Regions from separate parts of the Arthrobacter sp. M71 S08 genome, predicted to be linked through region 4. Evidence: riboswitches for the same ligand, from Rfam matches in the RefSeq annotation. Region 4 holds a riboswitch; each other region holds the start of a gene.

Region 1 (5,298 bases), on a different contig from region 4:
AGTAGCGACGATATCGCCCGAGGGGATTCCCGGCGTCATAGGTGGACGGAAGGCACAGCTCGGCTGGGATGCCGGCATTGCCGACGTCGGAACCGAGCACTGGGAGCTGGATGACCCGCTCCTTGCGGCGGTGTGGGGCGAACGGTTGATCCGGCTGACCTTCCGCATGAGTGCAGAACACCGCAGGAACGGCAGTTTTACCCTGGAAGTGAAGGTGCATGATGAGTAACGACGAAGCCCGGCAGGCAGGCCGGTCGATGTTTTCCCTCCAGCGGAGGGAACGGCTGATGGACGAGTTGCGGGCGCACGGCGCCATCACGGTCCGGGTGCTCGCGGCAGAGTTGGGCGTGAGTGAACTGACGATCCGGCGGGACGTAAACGCGCTAGCGGAACAGGGGCTGGTCTCCCGGGTACACGGCGGGGCGGTGCTGCCCAGCCCGCTGGAACGCGATGCCTCGGAGCAGCTCACCGGCAACCGGCATACCTTTGGCATGGTGGTCCCGTCGCTGGACTACTACTGGCCGCAGGTGATCAGCGGTGCGCGCTCGGAAGCCGAAGCGCAGAAGGTACGACTGGTGGTGCGCGGGTCCTCCTACGACGCGGAGGACAACCGCCGTCAGGTCCAGGCGCTCCTTGCGATGGACGGGATCGGCGGCATTATTGTTGCGCCGAATACGTCGGAAGAAGCGGGACACGATCTCCTGCGCTGGCTAAATTCCTTACCGGTGCCCGTTGTCCTTGCTGAGCGCCGCTCCCCCACCGCCATCCCGGCGCACCGGCTGGAATGGGTTGCCACCGATCACGCGTTCGGGGCCGGGATGGCGGTCCGGCACCTCTGGCAGGAAGGACACCGGAAGGTCGGATGCTTCACAGATTCGGGGAGTCCCACAAGCCGTCATGTAGTCCGCGGCTGGCGGCAAGCTCTGACTGCGCTCGGCATTTCTGAGAACGCCACCTACGCTGACTGCGCCGAGCACGCCCAAAGCGGCCACCAGACCGATCAGTTCGACGAGATCCTTGCCAGATGCCGGGATACGGGCACAACCGCGCTGCTCGTGCACTCGGACATTCAGGCGGTAGCCCTCGTGCAGCACTGCAGAGACAGGGGCGTCGCGGTACCCGGTGATCTGGCCGTTGTGGCGTACGACGACGAGGTCGCCTACCTTGCCGAGCCTGCCATCTCCGCGGTGCGGCCGCCGAAGCACTACGTCGGCAGGGTGGCGGTGCAGATGCTCGCCGCCCGGATCGCCGAGGGCCGGCGGCGGCCCGTCCACCGGCTGGAGCTGAACCCGGACCTGATCGTGAGGGACTCCTCGCTCGGAACCCCTCACCCGTCACCTACGGAAATGAGCTCCCCATGACAACGGCACTGCTCCTGAGCGGCACCGGCCGGTACTCGGACCCCTGGCACCCCTTCGCCGAGACATCCGCTGCCGTTGCCGCCCTGCTCGAGGGTCACGGCCTCACCGTGGAAACCGCCGACGACGTCGACGACGCCCTCGGGACTCTGCAGGACTCCGCCGCCTGGCCGGACCTGCTGGTGGTGAACGTCGGCCTCCCGCGCGACGACGGCACCTCCCCCGGAACGGATGCCGCCTCCGCGGGGCTGGACGCGTGGGTGGCAGGCGGACGACCGCTGCTGGCCCTGCACTCCAGCTCCACCAGTTTTCTGGATTCGGAGTCCTGGGAAAAGGCACTCGGGGGCCGCTGGGTGCGGGGCGTTTCCATGCACCCGGAGTACGGCCCGGCGCACATTGCGCTTGAGGGCTCCTTCCCGGTGGGCGTCCCTGACTTCACGGTCGACGACGAACGCTACAGCTGGCTGCGCACGTCACCGGACGTCGTCGTCCATGCCCGCCACGAACATGAGGGTCATTTGCATCCATTGATTTGGTCGCTGGAGCGACCGCTGGAGCGACCGCTGGAGCGGACGGCGGAACGGGGTGCGGGAACCGCTACAGCGCGGAGCTTCTACGACGCTCTCGGCCACGACGCGGCGTCGTACGCGTCACCGGAACACCGCGAGTTGCTGGAGCGAGCGGTGGACTGGCTGCTCGAGTGACCGCAGCCTGGACCTGCTTTGTTACGACACATATTGCATCGGGCCGTCATAAAAGCGTTTAGTGGAAGTCCACCATCCCGAGCGGCCGAGAGACCTGGATCGTTGACGCCGCAGCAACCCTTACCTGCATGCAGGAGAACGGGTGCTACTGCCAGGAGCGATGGAGTTATACATGAGCACCGTTCTCAGCGCGCAGCAGCAGGCACAGACTAAGGCCGCCAACAACGCCTCAAACAAGCTGGCCCTTCCCCTGACCTTCTCCTCCCTCACGCGGTCCTTCGGCGGCGGAACCAGCGAGCATGTGGTCCTCCGCGACATCAACCTCGATGTCCGGGCCGGTGAAGTGCTTGCCATTGTGGGCGCCAGCGGCTGCGGGAAGTCCACCCTCCTGCGCGCGGCAGCGGGCCTCGACGCACCGACGTCCGGCGCCGTCCTCATCGACGGAACCGCGGTCAACGGCATCGATGACCGCTGCGCCGTCGCCTTCCAGGAACCGCGTCTCCTCCCCTGGTTGTCGCTGCGGGCCAACGTCGCGATTGGCCTGCCCAGGGGGACCAGCTCAGCCACCGGCAAGGCGAAGGTCACCGAACTGCTGGGCCTCGTGGAGCTCGCCGACTTCGCCGAGCACCGGCCCCGTGAAGTGTCCGGCGGCATGGCCCAGCGGGCATCCCTGGCCCGGGCGCTCGCCCGGAACCCGGGCGTACTGCTCCTCGACGAGCCGTTCGGCGCCCTCGACGCCCTCACCCGGCTGAAGATGCAGGACCTTCTCCTGGATATCCACGCCGCCCAGCCCACTACGGTGCTGCTGGTCACGCACGACGTCGACGAGGCCCTCCAGCTCGCAGACCGCATCATCGTGCTCGGCAAGTCCACCGACCCGGCACGCCCCGGCGCCTCCGTCACCGAGGTACTCACCGTCCCGGGCGACCGCCCGCGGGACCGCAATGCCGCCGACCTCGGCCGAATGCGCAGCTCCCTGCTCACCACACTCGGCGTCAAAGGCCACTAGACACACACAGCTTGTTCCGTCGTCGTGCCCGTCCGCACGGCGACTGCTACCCCACGCAAAGGAAACCATGAACCGCACCCGCTCGCCCTTCACCCGCCGCGCCGTCCTGTCCGTAGCGCTCGCCGCCACCGGCACGCTCGCCCTGACCGGCTGCCTCGCCGGCGAGAACGCCTCGTCCACCGAAGAGGGTTCCACGGCCACCGAACTCAACATTGACTTCGCCACCTACAACCCGCTCAGCCTGGTCATCAAGGACCAGGGCTGGCTGGAAGCGGAGCTTGAGGACGAGGGCGTGACCGTCAATTGGGTACAGTCCGCCGGTTCCAACAAGGCCAATGAAGCCCTCCGCGCCGGAGCGGTCGATGTCGGATCCACCGCCGGGTCCGCAGCTCTCCTCGCGCGGTCCAATGGATCACCGATCAAGACGATCGACATCTACTCCCAGCCCGAGTGGTCGGCAATGGTCACCGTTGAGGGCACCGGTATCGAGACCCTTGAGGACCTCCGCGGCAAGTCGATCGCGGCGACCAAGGGCACTGACCCATACTTCTTCCTGATCCAGTCGCTTGAGTCCGCGGGCATCGACCCCTCCGATGTGACCGTGCAGAACCTGCAGCACGCCGACGGCTGGGCAGCACTGAACAACGGTTCGGTTGACGCCTGGGCCGGTCTGGACCCCATCATGGCTTCGGCTGAGCAGGAGGGCGCCGAGCTCTTCTTCCGCAACATCGACTTCAACACCTACGGCTTCCTCAACGCCAACGAGGAATTCCTCACCGAGAGCCCCGAGCTTGCCCAGACCGTGGTGAACGCCTACGAGAAGGCCCGCCAGTGGGCCAAGGACAACCCGGAAGAAACCGCGCAGATCCTCGCGGACGTTGCCGGCATTGACGTGGAAATCGCCAACGCCGTCATCATCGAGCGCACCAACCTGGACGTCGACCCCGCACCGGGCGAGGCACAGCGGAAGGTTCTCGAGACGGTCGGCCCGGTATTCGTGGAAACCGGCGATGTCTCCTCGCAGGAGAAGATCGACGAAGCCCTCGACACCCTCTTCGACGATTCCTTCGTCACCAACGCCGATCCGGACGCCATCAAGGCTTCATGATGACCCAGATTGGTGACCTGAATGGCGCTAATATCGGGGCCAGCGCCTACCCCACCAGCGCGGAAGGCCTGGAGGCCACCGGCCGCGCCGTGACAACAGCGGACGACGACGGCGGCTCACCTCTCGAGCCTGCGGAGACCTCCGGAGGGCTGCTGAGCCGGCGACCGGTCCGTCTCCTGCTGGGACTGGTGGTTCCCGCCATCATCCTCGTCGCCTGGCAGTTGAACTCGGTGGTGGGCGTCTTCAGCGCCGTGCAGCTGCCGCCGCCCTCCGCGGTGCTGACCGCCGCCGTCGAACTCATTGAGCGCGGCGAACTATGGATCCACATCGCCATCTCCACGCAGCGTGTGCTCATCGGCTTCGCACTGGGTGCCACGCTCGGCCTGGCGCTGGGCGCCCTGCTCGGGTTGTCCCGGCTGGCCGATGCGCTGCTCGCACCGACCATCGGGGCGCTGCGGGCGGTTCCGTCGCTCGCCTGGGTCCCGCTGCTCATTCTGTGGATGAAAATCGGCGAGGACTCGAAGGTGACGCTGATCCTCATCGGCGCGTTCTTCCCGGTCTTCACCACGCTGTTCCTGGCGTTGCGCCACGTTGACCGGAACCTCGTCGAAGCAGCACGGGCATTCGGGTTGAAGGGGATCAGGTTGTTGACCACGGTGCAGCTGCCCGCCGTCGTGCCCGCTGTGTTCTCTGGGCTGCGGTTGGCGCTGGCGCAGGCCTGGCTGTTTCTGGTGGCTGCGGAGCTCATTGCGTCGTCGCTGGGACTCGGGTTCCTGTTGACCGATTCGACCAACAACGGCCGCACCGACCGGATCTTCCTGGCGATCATCCTGCTCGCGGTCATTGGCAAGACGACTGACGCGCTTCTTGGCATCGCCGAAAGGTGGGCGGTTCGACGGTGGACATAGGCGCGGTGGACGTGAGCGCCTCTGAAGCCAGAGTTGATCCGGTTCTGACCACGGAGGAGGAGCGGATCGCGTTCTGGGAGGAACAGGCGCGCAGGCTGCACTGGTCCTCCCCCTGGCATACGGCGCACACGTTCGAGCCGGCACGCCCGAACCGGGACGGCGAGCTCTCGGTTCCCCGCATCGAATGGTTCTCCGGCGGCACGCTCAACGC
Region 2 (5,298 bases), 140 kb from region 4:
GCGCGCTGACGCGCGACGGCGACACGTACACTCCGTTCTGGCAGCGCTGGTCGGACCAGGAGGAACGCTGGCTCGCGGACGACCATCCCGCACCCCACGCCGATCTGCTGGTGCAGGGTCACCGCGGAAACGCCGTTCCGGATCAGCTTCGCCGCGCCCTGAGCGGGTTGCCCCAGTGCGAGTTCCTGATGTCGATGGAACGGGCGGCTCGCCGCGGCCTCACCCTGCAGGTCGAAACCCTCGATACGATCCCCGAGGCCGCAGCGGTGTTCGGCGCGCTCTACGGGGCGGCTAGGTCCGCCGCCTGGTTGGACAGCTCCACCACCGAGGACCCACAGGGCCGCAGCCGTTTCTCGATACTGGCGGACGACGGTGGCCGGTTCGGGCAGCTCGCCCAGCACACCGACGGCACCACCCTGGTCACCGGCGGTCCGGTCACCGCGCGCGTCCCCGGGCCGTTCTTCCGCTGGCTCGACGGCGTGTGGGGCAGACGGGCCGTCCGGGTCCCCGACAACTACCCCGGCCCGTTCGCCCTCGGATGGCTCGGTTACCTCGGCTACGAACTGAAGCGGGAGACCGGCGGTTCCACAACACCGCACACCGACATGCCCGGCACGGTCCCCGATGCCTCGCTGCTCTTCGCGGGCCGCGCCGTCGTCCTCGATCACCATGACCGGCGCACCCACCTCCTGACCCTACGTGACGGCTCCCGCGACACTGACGCGGACGCGGATGCCTGGCTGGAACGGGCACGCGCCGTCGTGCTGTCGGGCGGAACCGCTCCGGCTCCGGCAATGCCGCCGGCGGCTCCCCGGTTCTCCGTGCGGGATACACGCGAGCAGTACCTGGAAAAGATCCGCGCGGCCAAGGCGGAGATCACCGACGGCAACTCCTACGAGGTGTGCCTGACAACCGCCCTGACCGCTCATGCAGAGGGCCCGGTTCGGGCGTTCGAGGCGTACCTCGGGCTTCGCCGCGTCAACCCCACGCCGTTTGCGCACTACTTCGCGTTCCCCGGCCTTGCTGTCGCCAGCACCTCGCCGGAGCGCTTCCTCCGGCTCGACTCCTCCGGCGGGATGCGGGCCGAACCGATCAAGGGCACGCGGCGCCGCTCCGCCGACCCTGACGAGGACGCCGCCCTGCAGGCCGACCTGCGCACCAGCGTCAAGGACCGTGCGGAAAACATCATGATTGTGGACCTGCTGCGCAACGACCTCTCCCACCTGGCGATCCCCGGCACCGTGACGGTGAGCCGCCTGTGCGACATCGAAACGTATGCAACGGTGCACCAGATGGTCAGCACCATCGACGCTCAGCTTCGGCCCGGGTCCTCCCGCGCCGAAGCAGTCGCCGCCGCGTTCCCTGCCGGTTCCATGACCGGCGCACCCAAAATCAGCACCATGGCCATCCTTGACCGGCTCGAAGGCGGGCCGCGCGGCGTCTATTCCGGTGCCGCCGGGTACTTTTCCCTCGATGGGGCGGCGGACCTCGCCGTCGTCATCCGTACGCTCGTGATGGAGAACGACGACGACGCCACCCGCCTTACGCTCGGTGTGGGCGGCGCGATCACGGCCGATTCCGACCCGGCCGAAGAGTGGGAGGAAGTGCGGACGAAAGCGTTCGGGGTGCTGTCCGCGCTGGGCTCGTCCTTCCCCCAATAGTCCGCACTGCTGGCTGCGCGGCCTTCCGTCACCTCATCCTTCTGTGGAAGCATTGAACAGGCCACCGGGACTGGGCCCAGCGTGGCCTGAACGAGGAGAGCAATCCGGATTCGCGAGCTTCGCCCGCCCCGGGGCCCCCGGTCGCTAGGCTGGTGCCCATGACTGTTCTGGTGTTCCTGGACCCCTCCTCCCCCGACGGCCGCATCGCGGACGCGACGCAACCGCAGCTCAAAGTCACTGACACCGGGATCACCCGCGGCGACGGCATCTTCGAGACCATGCTGGCGGTCAAGGGCGCGCCACGTAAGCTTCAGGCACATCTCGCCCGGCTGGCGACCTCTGCCGAGGCGCTCGAACTGGAGGTCCCGCCGTCGGACGCGTGGGAACGCGCCGTCACCACTGCGCTGAAGGAAGCCGACGACGACGGCGAACTGGTGGTCAAACTCGTCGCCACCCGCGGGGTGGAAGGCGCCGGGGCGACGGCCTGGGTGCTGGTCTCACCACTACCCAAGGGGCTGCGCGGACAGCGCCTCTCGATCCTCCTCCTGGACCGCGGTTATGACAGCGCCGTCGCGCAGCGCGCGCCGTGGCTGCTGATGGGCGCCAAAACTCTCTCCTACGCGGTGAACATGGCCGCACTCCGCTACGCCCGCTCCCACGGCGCCAACGACGTCATCTTCACCTCCTCCGATGGCAAGGTGCTCGAAGGCCCGACGTCGACGGTCCTGATCGCCCGGGTGATCGACGGCGTCAAGCACCTCATCACCCCGCAACTGGAGAGCGGGATCCTGCCCGGAACGTCTCAGGGGGCCTTGTTCGAGACCGCCCGGAATTCGGGCTGGGAACTCGGATACGGTCCCCTCGTGCCGGAGGACCTGTTCAATTCCGACGGCGTCTGGCTCATTTCGAGCGTCCGCCTCCTCGCCGAAGTCGAGTCGATCGACGGGAAGCCGGTCACTGTATCTCCGGAACTGACCGCCGAACTCGGAGCCCTCGTGGAGTCCGTGTCCTGAAGCGGGAGCATTTAGCGCGAGCACAGGCGTTACTGCACGTTACGGCCCAGCGTGGCAGACCGGGCGCCGCCGGTGCTACGTTCAATCCGGAGTAACGAGCGCCAGCGCCAAGCCCTGACTTGCTGGCCGGCAACCCTCTTTCACGGCGGGGTGCCTCAGGTGACTACTCGGCACCCCGATCAGGATCCACGATCACCAGCGTGCACAGCGTGAGGAGACACAGTGTCACAGCATTACACCCCCCATCAGCAGCCAGGCAACGGCTATGCCGGCGACATCACGCCACGCGAAGCGGTGGAACGCGTCAGCAAGGGCGCCGTCCTTGTGGATGTCCGCACAATTGAGGAGTGGCAAAGCGTTGGCGTCCCCGATCTCACCGACGCCGGCACCGCCCCCCTCTTTCTGGAGTGGAACCGCTCCGACGGCACCCGCAATGTCTCCTTCCTCAACCAGCTGAACGGCCTCAAGGGCAGGGAGCTACTGTTCCTCTGCCGCTCGGGTGTCCGCTCGGTTGCCGCGGCGCAGAGCGCAACTGCTGCCGGGCACACCGCCTACAACGTGCTGCACGGTTTCGAGGCGAACGGCGGCTGGCGCTCAAGCGGCCTTGCCACCACCACGCATGCTGAATCCGGCACCCCTGAATCCGTCACTGCCGAACCCGGTGCTGCCAGCCCGGCGAACGGCCAGGGCGACGCCGGTGAGTGAGTCCACGCCGCCGTCGTCGTTCTCTCCGGCAGCCGGTCGGGAGCCGATCGCCGGCAACGGCGGATACCCACGGATCCAACGTCCGGACGACGACACCGCCGCCTGGTCGCCCGACACCCTCGCCGTGCGCGGTGGGCTGGCACGGTCCAATTTCGAGGAAACCTCCGAGGCCCTCTTCCTGAACTCAGGATTCGTGTATTCCTCCGCCGCTGCGGCGGAGGCCGCGTTCACCGGCGATGTCGACCGCTTTGTCTACTCCCGGTACGGCAACCCCACGGTCGCCATGTTCCAGGAACGCCTGCGCCTTCTTGAAGGTGCAGAAGCATGCTTCGCAACCGCCAGCGGCATGTCCGCCGTCTTCACGGCGCTCGGAGCGCTCCTGGCTGCCGGTGACCGCGTAGTCGCCTCCCGCAGCCTGTTCGGCTCCTGCTTCGTCATCCTGAACGAAATCCTGCCCCGCTGGGGCGTGGAGACGGTCTTCGTGGACGGCTGGGACCTCAACCAGTGGGAAGAAGCGCTGAGCGTCCCTACCACCGCGGTGTTCTTCGAGTCGCCTTCGAACCCGATGCAGGAAATCGTCGACATCAGGGCGGTCGTGGAACTCAGCCACGCCGCCGGTGCGCAGGTCGTCGTCGACAATGTCTTCGCCACGCCGCTGCTGCAGCGGTGCACGGAACTGGGCGCCGACATCGTCGTCTATTCCGGAACCAAGCACATGGACGGCCAGGGCAGGGTCCTGGGTGGCGCAATTCTCGGCCGCAGGGAATTCATCGAGGGTCCGGTGAAGACCCTCATGCGGCACACCGGTCCGGCGCTGTCCTCCTTCAACGCCTGGACCCTCCTGAAGGGGCTGGAGACGCTATCCCTGCGGGTCAACCACTCCTCATCCTCGGCGCTGACCCTCGCCCGCTGGCTGGAAGCCCAACCGGCAGTGACCTGGGTGCGCTATCCCCTGCTCGAATCGCACCCGCAGTTCGATCTTGCCGCTGCCCAGATGACGTCCGGCGGCACCGTGGTGACCTTCGAACTGGACGCCCCCGAGGGCCGGGCGAAGGAGCGGGCGTTCGCGCTGCTCGATGCGCTGGACATCATTGACATCTCCAACAACCTGGGCGATTCCAAGACACTGATCACCCACCCTGCCACCACGACGCACCGTGCCATGGGACCTGAAGGACGCGCGGCCATCGGGCTGTCGGACGGCGTTATCCGGCTCTCGGTGGGCCTTGAGGACGTAAGTGACCTCCAGACGGATCTCGGCAAGGCCCTCGCCTCAGGCTGAAGCTGTGATTCACCTGTGAGTTCGGCCGCACATTGAACCATTCGGGGTAGCTCCAGCGTCTTCCCGGTAGAGGGGTCGAGTGGCCACTTCCACCCCCGGCGTCCAGGGGGTGATCACGGGAGGAATGACCATGAGTAAAGCAATGCGCGTCCTGTTCGCCGCCATCGCCATCTGCCTGCTGGCGCTGACCGGCTGTGGCGGCGCAGACACTGAAAGCGAGAACATTCCCGCCGGTGAAGAAACCGCCGCGGAAGCACCGCCTACCGAGGACCCCGCCGAGGTGGAGCCCACCGTGGAGGCAACGGATGGCGCCACCGACGGGATGACCGGCGAAGCCACAGAAGAACCGACCGGTGATGCTGCCGGCGGAGGAACAGTCGGAACGCCGCTCGGGGTAGCGGAAACCGACCTGGGCGAAGTGGTCGTCGACGCCGAGGGCATGGTGGTCTACGTCTTCACCAACGACGAGCCGGGTTCCGGAGTCAGCGCCTGTGAGGGTGGCTGCCTGGAGGCATGGCCGCCGGTGCTCAGCGACAGCGAGTCGCCCGAGGTGGAAGGCGTCACAGGAGAAGTGGGCACCATCGAAACGCCCGACGGCGACATGCAGGTCACGATCAACGGCATGCCGATTTACTAC
Region 3 (5,298 bases), on a different contig from region 4:
CAACAGGTCAAGGAAGGTGGGCACCGGTCCATCGGCCTCCGACAGCGAGTCCACGTACAGTGGGCCGGCAAGCGTGGCCCCGGTGCTGCGGGCGACCTGTTGCTGCGCCGAGGGGTTCACAGTGGACTCGCAGAAGACTGTTGGCACGTTGTGCTCCTCGACAAACGAGATAACATCCCTGATCTGCCGTGGGGTGCCTTCGTTGTCGGAATTGACCGGCCAGATGAAAGCTTCTTCCAGGCCGGCGTCACGGGCGAGGTAGGAGAAGGCTCCCTCACAGGTGACTAGCGCCGGCGTTGCCCCGCCGGTTTGGAAGGCGCTCTCGAGATCGGTCAGCAGTATCTGGAGTTCCTCCTTCAGCGCGGCTCCGTTGGTTGCGTAGTCCTCGGAATTGGCTGGATCAAGGTCCGACAATGCAGTAACGATGTTGTCGACATAGATCTTCGCTGCCTTCGGTGACATCCACGCGTGCGGATTGGGAAGCCCCTTATAATTCCCGGACCTGATATCAACGGGAACCACGCCCTCCGAAAGCACCACGTGCGGCGCATCGACAGACAGTACGAAACGCTCGAACCAGCGCTCCAGGCCCAGGCCGTTATCGAGGATCAGGTCGGCATCATGAGCGTTGATGAGGTCGGAGGGCGTGGGTTCATATCCGTGAATCTCGGTACCGACTTTGGTGATGGATTCAACCCGGATATGGCCGCCGGCCACCGCGCGGGTGAGATCCGCAAGGACGGAGAAAGTGGTCAGCACGACAGGGCGCGGGTCAGTAGCGGCCGCTGGACGGTCCGCGCGCGGGATGCCGCATCCCGCCAGAGCAAGCAACCAGATGAGGCATACCGGAATCAAGAATTTCGGCATACCTAAATTTAGCCCGCTTTGTCCTCGAATGGCCAGACGCAGCCGGTTCTCGGGCGAAGGTTCCCTCGACAGGACCTGTCCGGCGGTGCAGAGTGGGTGCAGGGCACCAACGAGACCCGGGAGGGGCGCAGATGAGCGAAGAGTCAAAGTACGAGGAAGAGTCAATGTACGAAGAAGAAGAACCGCGCGAGCACACCGAACAGCCGGCGGAAGGGGACCGCTCGCAGGACCCCGCTGACACAGGCACGCACGCGCAGGATCCTGCCGAGGGTGCGGATTTCGCGACAAAAACGTCCGAGGGCTCGAACCCGGACTAGGGTCTCATAAGCCGGCGGGGCAGGCGCTGCCAAGCCGGGTGGCCCGCCAGCAGTAGGTCAGATACGGCAGGCTGAGCAGGGCTTCGCGATCGTGTCCGAGGTGGTCGTTGAGGTACCAGAACAGGTTCGCCTCAACTTTCGCCCGGGTGCTTGTCGAAGCGTTCTGGTAATAGCTGCGGGACCGCGCGAGTTCCACGATGTCCGGAACCGTGAGGGCCTGCGTCCACGCGACTACCACCGATTCCGGTTCCGAGAAGAGCGGTCCCAGCACCGGACGGTAGCTCGGCCGGAACACGTCGCCGGCATGCATGATGCGGGAAAGCCGGTGCACCCATGGCACGCTCACGTCCAGCTGGTTCCAGACAAGGCCGAGGACTCCTCCCGGCACGAGGATGCGCGCTGCTTCCGCGCTCGCCGACGCCGCGTCGCACCAGTGCCAAGCCTGGGCGATCGAAACAAGATCAACGCTCGCAGTGCCGAGTCCGGAAGCCTCGGCCGTGCCCTGAACTCTTGCCACTGATGGGAGCTGCTGTCCGAGGACGGAGAGCATGTCCTCGGACGGATCAATCGCCGTCACCGCAGGACAACGGTGGGTGAGCTCCCTCGTGAACTTGCCGGTTCCGGCCCCGATATCGGCCGCGCGTCGTGCATCCGTTGGGACCAGCCAGTCCACAGCCTCCGGGGGATACCCTGGACGGACGCGCTCATAGCGCTCGCTGTCCTGCAGGTAGCCCCGAGCCAACTCACGACGGCGGTGCTCAGCGAGGCGCGGACCTCCAACGCCCATGACGGCAGCTCCTGTCGATACTTGATCAGAACCCGTCAATTAAATCACCCGGTCCGAGCTACTCGGGAACGGGGAGGGTCAGCTACGCGCTGTCAGTCGGTTGTGCAGGGTGCCGCGCCCGCCGTTCCCGGAGTGTGCGGAGCCCAGTCAGGGAAGGAACGGGTCTCGACAGCCGGTACCCAGCGCCCTGCGTCAACTACATAGTCGGTTCCCAGCCCATCGCGGATGAGCGAGGTGAGACCGGTGAGCAGTCGGTCGACATCGTCCTGCCGGGATCCGAGTCCGAAGCTGGCGCGCAGGGAGCCCGATGGCAGGCCCAGGCGCTTCAACAGCGGATGGGCGCAGAACTTCCCGTCCCGCAGCCCTACGCCATGCTCTGCGGAAAGGTAGGCGGCGACGAGGCCGGCGTCGTAACCGTGGACGGAGAAATTCACCACACCGATTGCGTCGGTGCTGTCAGAAAAGATGCGGTGTACGGTGACGCCGGTGAGGGCGGAGAGCCCGTCCACCAGCGCGTTCCGCAGGTCTGATTCATGGCACAGCCAATCCTCCGGGTCCAGGGCCGCGACAACCTCCGTTGCATACGCCAGCGCCGCTGCGCCCAGGACGTTCGGCGACCCGCCCTCATGCCGCGCAGGGCCGGTTGTCCATGAGACCGAATCGACCTTCACCGCCTTCACGGCACCGCCGCCGGCAAGGTGTGGCGTTCCGGCGTCGAGCCAGTCAGGCCTGCCGACCAGAACTCCGGATCCGAACGGTGCATACAGCTTGTGCCCGGAGAAAGCGACGTAATCGATTCCGTCACGCACGAGGTCCATCCGCCGGTGCGGCGCCAGTTGGGCTGCGTCGACAACGATGCGCGCGCCATGGGCATGGGCGAGGGCGGCAAGCCTGTCGATGGGCAGAACCTCACCGGTCACGTTCGAGGCACCGGTCACGGCAAGCAGGCTGATACCCCCGGACGCCAGCTCCTCCTCCACAGCGGTGAGCGTCGCCTCTATCGTGTCAGCCGCGACAATTCCGCGATGTGGGCGGTCCAGCCAGGGCAGGAGATTGGCATGGTGTTCCAGGTCGAGGTAAAGGACCTCGCCGCCCGCGGGTACGCAACCTGCCAGGAGATTCAGGGAGTCCGTGGTGTTGCGGGTGAAGATGACCGCGTCGTCTGCACGGCCGCCCACGAAGTTCCGGACGGTCTTCCGTGCCTTCTCGTACAGCGACGTTGAAATCTGAGATGTGTACCCGGCGCCCCGGTGAACGCTCGCGTAGTAGGGCAGAATGCTCTGCAGATAGTCATTGACCTGCTGCAGTGCCGGCGTCGAAGCGGCGTAATCCAGGTTGACGTAGCGGACAGCAGTGCCGTCAACCAGGGGCGCCTGCAGTTCAGCGCCCAGCACGGATGCAAGCGGTGCCGCGGACAGTTCGGTGGTGTTCTCAAGAAGTGCATTGCTCACAGAAGGTTAACCCCATGGTGGTCTCAAGGGACCTGCCAAGGGAGGCCCCGCGCTTGCCGAACCACTTTCCGGAACGGCCTGGTCGTCACCCGGGGCACCCCACCGCGGAAGGAGGGTTGCCGGCCAGCAAACCGGGGTTTAGCGCTGGCACTCGTGACCAATGAATCCAGAATAGGGCAGTCTGGAGTCTCCGCCCGTTTTGTTACGTGGCTACGTCAGGCGCCCGTATTTTCCTGGAGCAGATCGTCCAGCGAAGGGTTGAGTATCTTCAGGACGTCGTTATGCAGCGTGCTGTTGGTGGCCAGCGCGTTGCCGCCGAACGGTCCATCCGCGCCTTCCAATGACGTGAACCGGCCACCGGCTTCCGTAACGATCGGCACCAGTGCCGCCATGTCGTACAGGTTGAGTTCAGGCTCGCACGCAATGTCCACAGCGCCCTCAGCAACGAGGCAGTAGGACCAGAAATCACCGTAGGCCCGTGTACGCCAGACCGATTCCGTGAGCGACACGAATTCATCGAGGTTGCCGCGTTCTTTCCATCCCGACAGGCTCGAGTAGGAGAGTGACGCATCTTCCAGGCGCGACACGTTCGAGACCCGCAGGCGTGTTGCGGCGGCCAGTGACTTGCCGGTGAAGGCTCCCGTTCCGGTTGCTGCCCACCACCGTTTCCCGAGGGCGGGAGCGCTGACGACGCCGACGACAGGGCGACCCTCGTCCACCAGGGCGATGAGCGTGGCCCACACGGGAACACCGCGCACGAAGTTCTTGGTGCCGTCGATCGGGTCGATGATCCACCGTCGTGAGCCCGCGCCGCTGCTCCCGAATTCCTCGCCGAGCACGGCATCCCGGGGGCGGGCGCGTGAGAGTTGTCCGCGGATTGCCTCTTCCGCTGACTTGTCTGCATCGGTGACCGGAGTGAAGTCCGGCTTGGTCTCAACCGCCAGATCCAACGCCTTGAACCTGGACATGGTCTGGTCGTCGACGGAATCGGCCATCACATGGGCAAGGCGAAGGTCATCGTTGTAGCTCTGGAGGTTCATACAGTTCAACCTATATCCTCGGGACGCGCAGATGCGGGAGGCCCGATGCCCGGGGCGTTGAGTGCCCTTTGCACGCCGTAGAAGCCCGCCAGCTGGGTCTTAACGCAAGGAAGGGACATCGGCCGATAGCCGACGTCCCTTCCTTTGAAAACTAAGAGTTAGAGAACGGAGATGTTCTCAGCCTGGGGGCCCTTGGGTCCCTGGGTGGTCTCGAAGCTGACCTTCTGGTTCTCCTCGAGCGAGCGGAAGCCGCCGGAGTTGATTGCGGAGAAGTGAGCGAAGACGTCAGCGCCGCCGTCGTCAGGAGCGATGAATCCAAAGCCCTTTTCAGCGTTGAACCACTTGACTGTACCTGTTGCCATTTAAATCATTCCTTGAGTGTAGGATCCCCCCGTACTTCGGGGTTCCCGTCGCGGTGTTCATATCGCCTGCAAAAAAAGCTTTCGAACTCCGTAGAGAAATCAAGGCTTAACATTCGTGCGCAACACAACAACTTCCATCAGTCTAGCAGGGTATGGGCCGCTGCACGCAACAAGCTATTGCATACCCAGCTCTTTCGAGCCCTGCGGATGCTCAATCCCTGCACCCAACAGCCGCCGAAGGGAAGCGAGGCGCACGGGTCCTGATTCTCCGGCTTCCCCGGAATCGACCCAGCCGTCCAACCCGCAGTTGACTGCGGTGTCGTCGTGTCTGCACCCGCGTTCGCACTGCTCGGTTCCGGGCGCGAGGTCCGGGAAGGCGGCAAGGATGCGGTCGGCATCGACATGGGCGAGGCCGAAGGAACGGATCCCCGGCGTGTCGATGATCCAGGTTCCGGGCGCGGAGTCGGCAGCCTT
Region 4 (5,298 bases):
GATCCGGAGAGCGTATCCAATCCCCTCCTCGAACTGGATCTTGCAGATGCCGGCGTCACCACAATCATCTGGGCAACGGGCTTCGCCGTTGACTACAGCTGGCTGGAGGTCGATGCATTCGACGAGAAGGACCGTCCGCGGCAGCAGCGCGGGGTTTCCACTGAGCCCGGCATCTACTTCCTTGGGCTACCCTGGCAGTCACGCCGCGGATCGAGCTTCATCTGGGGCGTGTGGCATGACGCCAAGTATGTCGCTGACCAGATCAGCATTCAGCGCAGCTACCTTACGCACAACGAGCAGTCCGCGGTGGTGGCAGGCCTTTCAGCTTAGCGCGGTAACAGGCGCCGAATCCGCGGCCGGTCAGGGACTAAGACTCCTGACCGGCCGCTAATTTTCACTACTCGGCGCTGGCTGCACCCTTCGCCGCACGGAAGCCGGTCTCGAGATCCGCCAGAATGTCGTCAATATGCTCAAGTCCCACCGAGAGCCGGACCAAACCAGGCGCGACACCAGCGACAACCTGCTGTTCCGGGGAGAGCTGGCTGTGCGTGGTGGATGCCGGGTGGATGACCAGGGACCGGACGTCTCCGATGTTCGCGACGTGTGAATGCAGCTCGAGCGCGTCTACAAACCGCTTGCCGGCCTCGGCTCCGCCGGCCAGGTTGAAGGAAACAATGGCACCGGTCCCCTTGGGTCCGTAGTGACGACCGCGCTCGTACCACGGGCTTGACGGAAGCCCGGCGTAGGCGACGGATTCGACGTCGTCCCGTGCCTCCAGCCAGCGGGCAACTTCCCCCGCGTTGGCGACGTGGCGTTCCATCCGCAAGCTCAACGTCTCCAGTCCCTGGGAGATCAGGAAGGCGTTGAAGGGCGACACCGCTGAGCCCAGGTCGCGCAGGAGTTGAACGCGTGCCTTGATGATGTAGGACAGGTTGGCACCCAGGGCGCCGCCTTCCCCAAGGTCACGGCTGTAGACCAACCCGTTGTAGGTGGGGTCCGGCGTGTTGAAGCCGGGGAAGCGCTCCGGGTCCTTGCCGAAATCGAACTTGCCGGAGTCCACGATTACCCCGGCGATCGCTGTGCCGTGGCCGCCAAGGTATTTGGTCGCGGAGTGGACCACGATGTCCGCGCCCCACTCGAGCGGGCGGATCAGGTACGGCGTCGACAGTGTGTTGTCCACGATCAGCGGCACTCCTGCCTCATGGGCAGTGCGGGAAACGCCCTCGATGTCGAGGACGTCCTGACGGGGATTCGACACAACTTCGGCGAAGAACAGCTTGGTGTTGGGCTGGACGGCGTCGCGCCACTGGTCGAGATTGTCGGGGTCCGCTACGAAGGTGACGGAGATGCCGAACTTCTTCAGCGTGTGGGCAAACAGGTTGTAGGTGCCGCCGTACAGGCTTGGGCTGGCGACAATGTGGTCGCCAGCCTCGGCAACATTCAGGACCGCGAAGGTTTCCGCCGCCTGCCCGGAGCTGAGCAGGAGGGCAGCCAAACCGCCCTCCAGGCTCGCGATCCGCTGCTCCACCGCGTCCTGGGTGGGATTGCCGATGCGCGTGTAGATGGGCGCCAGCTCGGCCAGCGCGAAGCGATTAGCGGCGCTTTCGGCGCTGGGGAATACAAAGGACGTGGTCTGGTAGATGGGCAGTGCCCGGGCACCTGTGGTGGCGTCAGGCTCCTGCCCGGCGTGGATCTGGCGTGTTTCGAAGGACCATCCGTTGGACATTCAAGGCTCCTCTACTATTGGCCCGGCATGCTGGGAGCACCACGGGCCGCGCTTGCCATCCGGCCCTTCGCCGGACAGCCAGGTCCTCACCCGGGGCACCCCGCCGCGGATGGAGGGTTGCCGGCCAGCAAGCCGGGGCTTAATGCTGGCGCTCATGACCTACGCACAGTGTAGGCAGGCGAGCTGTAGTGGGCGCCAAGATGACGAAGATGTATCCGTCGAGAGCGAAGCCAGGTGAGCGGTCCCAAGATTCCTCCATGGCGCCCGCGTTAGCTTTTGCTAAGCGCGGGATGAATCCGGACGGAGGCGCACCGATGTCTCGACTTGTATCTGCGGTTGTGATGGTCTCCCTGCTGGTCGCGGGATACGGGGCGTCGGCTACGGCTTCGGCCGAGCCTTCGAGCGCGACCGGAGTACACGAGCACGGTCCGGTGGCTCCGGCTGTCGTCTCGGATGCGGCCCCGGAGTCCGAGGAACCCACCGCGAACCTGACGGTTCAGGCTGTGACAAGTGAGTCGCAGGGATCCTGGGGCCCGACGATCAAATTCCCGCTTGTCCCGGCTGCGGCGGCGCTGCTGCCTGGCAACAAACTGCTGACCTGGTCCGCCTACTCCCCCACCACGTTCAGCGGGGCCAGGGGATATACCCAGACGTCCATCCTGAACCTCACCACCGGCGAGGTGAGCCAGACCCAGGTGTCCAACACCGGTCACGACATGTTCTGCCCCGGGACGTCGATGCTGCCGGACGGGCGGATCATGGTCAGCGGGGGCAGTAACAGCACGAAGACCTCGCTGTACAACCCTGAGGCGAACAGCTGGACCGCGGGGCCAGCCATGCAGATCGCCCGCGGTTACCAGTCCAACGTGACCACGTCCACCGGCGAGGTGTTTACCATCGGCGGGTCATGGTCCGGCGGCGTCGGCAACAAGCACGGCGAGGTGTGGTCCGCCGTCGGGGGCTGGCGAAGGCTGCCAAATGTGTTGTCCGGCAGCATCCTGACCGCTGATCCCGCGGGCGAATACCGTTCCGACAATCATGCCTGGTTGTTTGCCGCCCCCGGCGGCCGTGTGTTCCACGCCGGGCCGAGTCGCCAAATGAACTGGATCTCCACCACAGGCAATGGCAGCATCACCCCGGCGGGTCTGCGCTCCGATAGCCCCGACGCCATGAATGGTAACGCCGTGATGTACGACATCGGGAAGATTCTCACCGTGGGCGGAGCACCTGCCTACTCGGGTATAAATGCCACCGCGCGGGCGGACACGATCGACATCAATAACGGAGTCACCGCGGCCCGGACCTCAAACATGGCCGTCAACCGGACGTTCGCGAATGGAGTCGCGTTGCCCGATGGCCAAGTGTTGGTGGTCGGTGGTGAGGCCGGGCCTGCTCCGAGGGCTCCGGAAATCTGGAACCCGGCGACCGGACTGTGGACCACGCTCGCCTCGATGGCCACCCCCCGCGCCTATCACAGCGTTGCCCTGCTGCTCCCGGATGGCCGTGTCTTTGTCGGCGGTGGTGGACTGTGCGGCAACTGCACAACAAACAATTTGGACGGACAGATCTTCACGCCGCCCTACCTGCTGAACGCAGACGGCAGCCCGCGCACCCGGCCGGAAATTTTATCCGCACCGACGTCGGCCGCGCCCGGCAGCACGATTGCGGTGACCACTGGAGCGCCGACCACCGAGTTCTCACTGATGCGGATGGGTACGGTGACCCACTCCGTGAACACCGATCAACGGCGGGTTCCGCTGACCGCGACAGCGGTTTCGGGCAACACAGCGTCGCTAACGTTGCCGGTGGATCCCGGCGTGCTGGTGCCGGGCAATTACCTGCTCTTTGCCGTGGACGGCAACGGCGTGCCCAGTGTCGCCTCGACGATCAAGATCGGTTCGCAGCAACCGGCTTCCGCTCCATTCCGTCCGAGCATCGGCAGCGCCGCAGATATAGTGGCGGCCGGGCCGGACGGCGTGCTGTGGAATTACCCGGCTACAGGCCAGGGCGGCTTCCAGCCCCGGCAGAAGATCGGTTCCGGTTGGTCCGGGCTGTCGAAGGGGTACGTGACCGACTGGAACAGCGACGGCGTCTTCGACATCATCGCGCAATGGAAGGACGGCCGGCTGAGTTTCTACTCCGGGAAGCATGGTGGAGGGTTCGCGCCCGCCCAGGCCATCGGTTCAGGATGGAGCAGCTACCACTTGACAATCGGCAGCTGGCGCACGGCCGACCGGTATCCGGGCATCGTTGCCTACGACGCTGCAGGGACTCTCTGGTACTACGGCAACGGCGCGGGAAAGGGCTTGAGTCCGCGCACCAAGATCGGAACCAGCTGGGGCGGCCTCTACCTCACCATGGTGGACTTCGACCAGGACGGAAGGCAGGACCTTCTCGCCAGGCGCAGCGACGGCAATCTGCTGCTGTACCGCTCCACGGGATCCGGCACCTTCTTCACCGAGCCCAGGCGCGTGGTAGGCACCGGGTGGAACGCTGTCGACAGCATCACCACGGTGGCGGCATTCACCAGCGGAAGCCAGGGAGTCATCAGCCGACTGACTGACGGAAGGCTCGCCCACTACCCCTATAGCAGGGGTGCGTGGGGCACGCGCACCATCGTCGGCTCAGGCTGGGGCGGATACAACATCTTCCGGTGACCCTCGGGCAACCAGCGGCAATCCGTGAGGATGCCCGGTTGGGTGCTGTTGGTCCCAAGGTTCCTTCAACCTGCGGAGGATACGAATGGTGGGCGGACGCTACCGCTGAAGCTGGTATCGAGGCTAGTCCGAGAGGCTCAATGCACCCGGACCGAGTGGGGGGACCGATGTCGAGTGACGAACGCCTTGGTGGGGAAAGCCCGGGACGCGCCCTTCGCCTGACGCTGGCTGGGTGGGCCGTTGGGATCGTCGTTACCGGCCTTGTGGTGTGGAGTCCCCACGTGCTGTTTGGCTACCGCAGTCCTGCCGTGCACTTAGTGCTGGACTCTGTGGACGCGTGCGTGGCTTTGCTGGTGGCATACCTGCTTGCCGGCCGGTTCAAGCGGCGGAGAAGGCTTCAGGACTTGCTCCTCGCCCAAGGCCTCGTGCTTCTGGCTGCCGCCGGAACGGGCATGTCGTGGCTGACGGCCTCCTTGACAGGGGACCGCGAGGGGAGCCTCGATGTGTGGCTTCCGCTTGCGCTCCGGTCTATCGGTGCAGCGCTCATCGCGACCGCGGCCCTGGTAAGCCCGAACCGGGAGTCACCGTCACGTTCGGGGCTGCGGACGGTGACGATTCCAATAGGTCTTGTCATTTTGGGGTCTGCGGCCCTGTGGGCGGTAAGGGGCCACCTGCCCGCTGCCTTGGACCGCTCCATGGACGCAACGACGCAGCCTTCGCTGTTTGCCGTCCACTTTCTGTTTCTGGCAGCCCAAGCCGCGGCGGCTCTGTGCTTTTTCCTGGCATCCGTCGCCTTCACGAGGCGTGCGGCTAACCGCGACGACCCCTTGCTGCACTGGCTTGGCCCGGCTTGCGCCGTTGCAGCGTGCGCCCGCGTCAACTACGCGCTGTTTCCCTCGCTATACACGGATTGGT

What was found. Region 4 has a riboswitch for S-adenosylmethionine ahead of AC5RTB_RS04120 (bifunctional o-acetylhomoserine/o-acetylserine sulfhydrylase). Riboswitches for the same ligand answer to the same signal wherever they lie in the genome.
Region 1: another riboswitch for S-adenosylmethionine. It lies ahead of AC5RTB_RS13455 (ABC transporter ATP-binding protein); the one in region 4 lies ahead of AC5RTB_RS04120 (bifunctional o-acetylhomoserine/o-acetylserine sulfhydrylase).
Region 2: another riboswitch for S-adenosylmethionine. It lies ahead of AC5RTB_RS04785 (rhodanese-like domain-containing protein); the one in region 4 lies ahead of AC5RTB_RS04120 (bifunctional o-acetylhomoserine/o-acetylserine sulfhydrylase).
Region 3: another riboswitch for S-adenosylmethionine. It lies ahead of AC5RTB_RS11935 (aminotransferase class V-fold PLP-dependent enzyme); the one in region 4 lies ahead of AC5RTB_RS04120 (bifunctional o-acetylhomoserine/o-acetylserine sulfhydrylase).

What each region holds. Positions count from the first base shown of each region.
Region 1 covers NZ_JBNHEY010000007.1:3,732-9,029, reverse strand. The annotation lists gene AC5RTB_RS13470 (heparinase) at 1-229, shown strand, start outside; gene AC5RTB_RS13465 (LacI family DNA-binding transcriptional regulator) at 222-1,361, shown strand; gene AC5RTB_RS13460 (ThuA domain-containing protein) at 1,358-2,062, shown strand; SAM riboswitch class I at 2,132-2,229, shown strand; gene AC5RTB_RS13455 (ABC transporter ATP-binding protein) at 2,235-3,071, shown strand; gene AC5RTB_RS13450 (aliphatic sulfonate ABC transporter substrate-binding protein) at 3,139-4,179, shown strand; gene AC5RTB_RS13445 (ABC transporter permease) at 4,179-5,087, shown strand; gene acs (acetate--CoA ligase) at 5,099-5,298, shown strand, end outside.
Region 2 covers NZ_JBNHEY010000002.1:190,595-195,892, reverse strand. The annotation lists gene pabB (aminodeoxychorismate synthase component I) at 1-1,661, shown strand, start outside; gene AC5RTB_RS04790 (aminodeoxychorismate lyase) at 1,820-2,674, shown strand; SAM riboswitch class IV at 2,765-2,890, shown strand; gene AC5RTB_RS04785 (rhodanese-like domain-containing protein) at 2,897-3,379, shown strand; gene AC5RTB_RS04780 (O-succinylhomoserine sulfhydrylase) at 3,453-4,661, shown strand; gene AC5RTB_RS04775 (COG4315 family predicted lipoprotein) at 4,741-5,298, shown strand, end outside.
Region 3 covers NZ_JBNHEY010000005.1:120,128-125,425, forward strand. The annotation lists gene AC5RTB_RS11920 (metal ABC transporter substrate-binding protein) at 1-867, opposite strand, end outside; gene AC5RTB_RS11925 (hypothetical protein) at 999-1,184, shown strand; gene AC5RTB_RS11930 (class I SAM-dependent methyltransferase) at 1,189-1,971, opposite strand; gene AC5RTB_RS11935 (aminotransferase class V-fold PLP-dependent enzyme) at 2,064-3,422, opposite strand; SAM riboswitch class IV at 3,467-3,581, opposite strand; gene hisN (histidinol-phosphatase) at 3,638-4,462, opposite strand; gene AC5RTB_RS11945 (cold-shock protein) at 4,621-4,824, opposite strand; gene rsgA (ribosome small subunit-dependent GTPase A) at 4,999-5,298, opposite strand, start outside.
Region 4 covers NZ_JBNHEY010000002.1:46,609-51,906, reverse strand. The annotation lists gene AC5RTB_RS04125 (flavin-containing monooxygenase) at 1-330, shown strand, start outside; gene AC5RTB_RS04120 (bifunctional o-acetylhomoserine/o-acetylserine sulfhydrylase) at 398-1,726, opposite strand; SAM riboswitch class IV at 1,770-1,886, opposite strand; gene AC5RTB_RS04115 (galactose oxidase-like domain-containing protein) at 2,041-4,383, shown strand; gene AC5RTB_RS04110 (sensor histidine kinase) at 4,551-5,298, shown strand, end outside.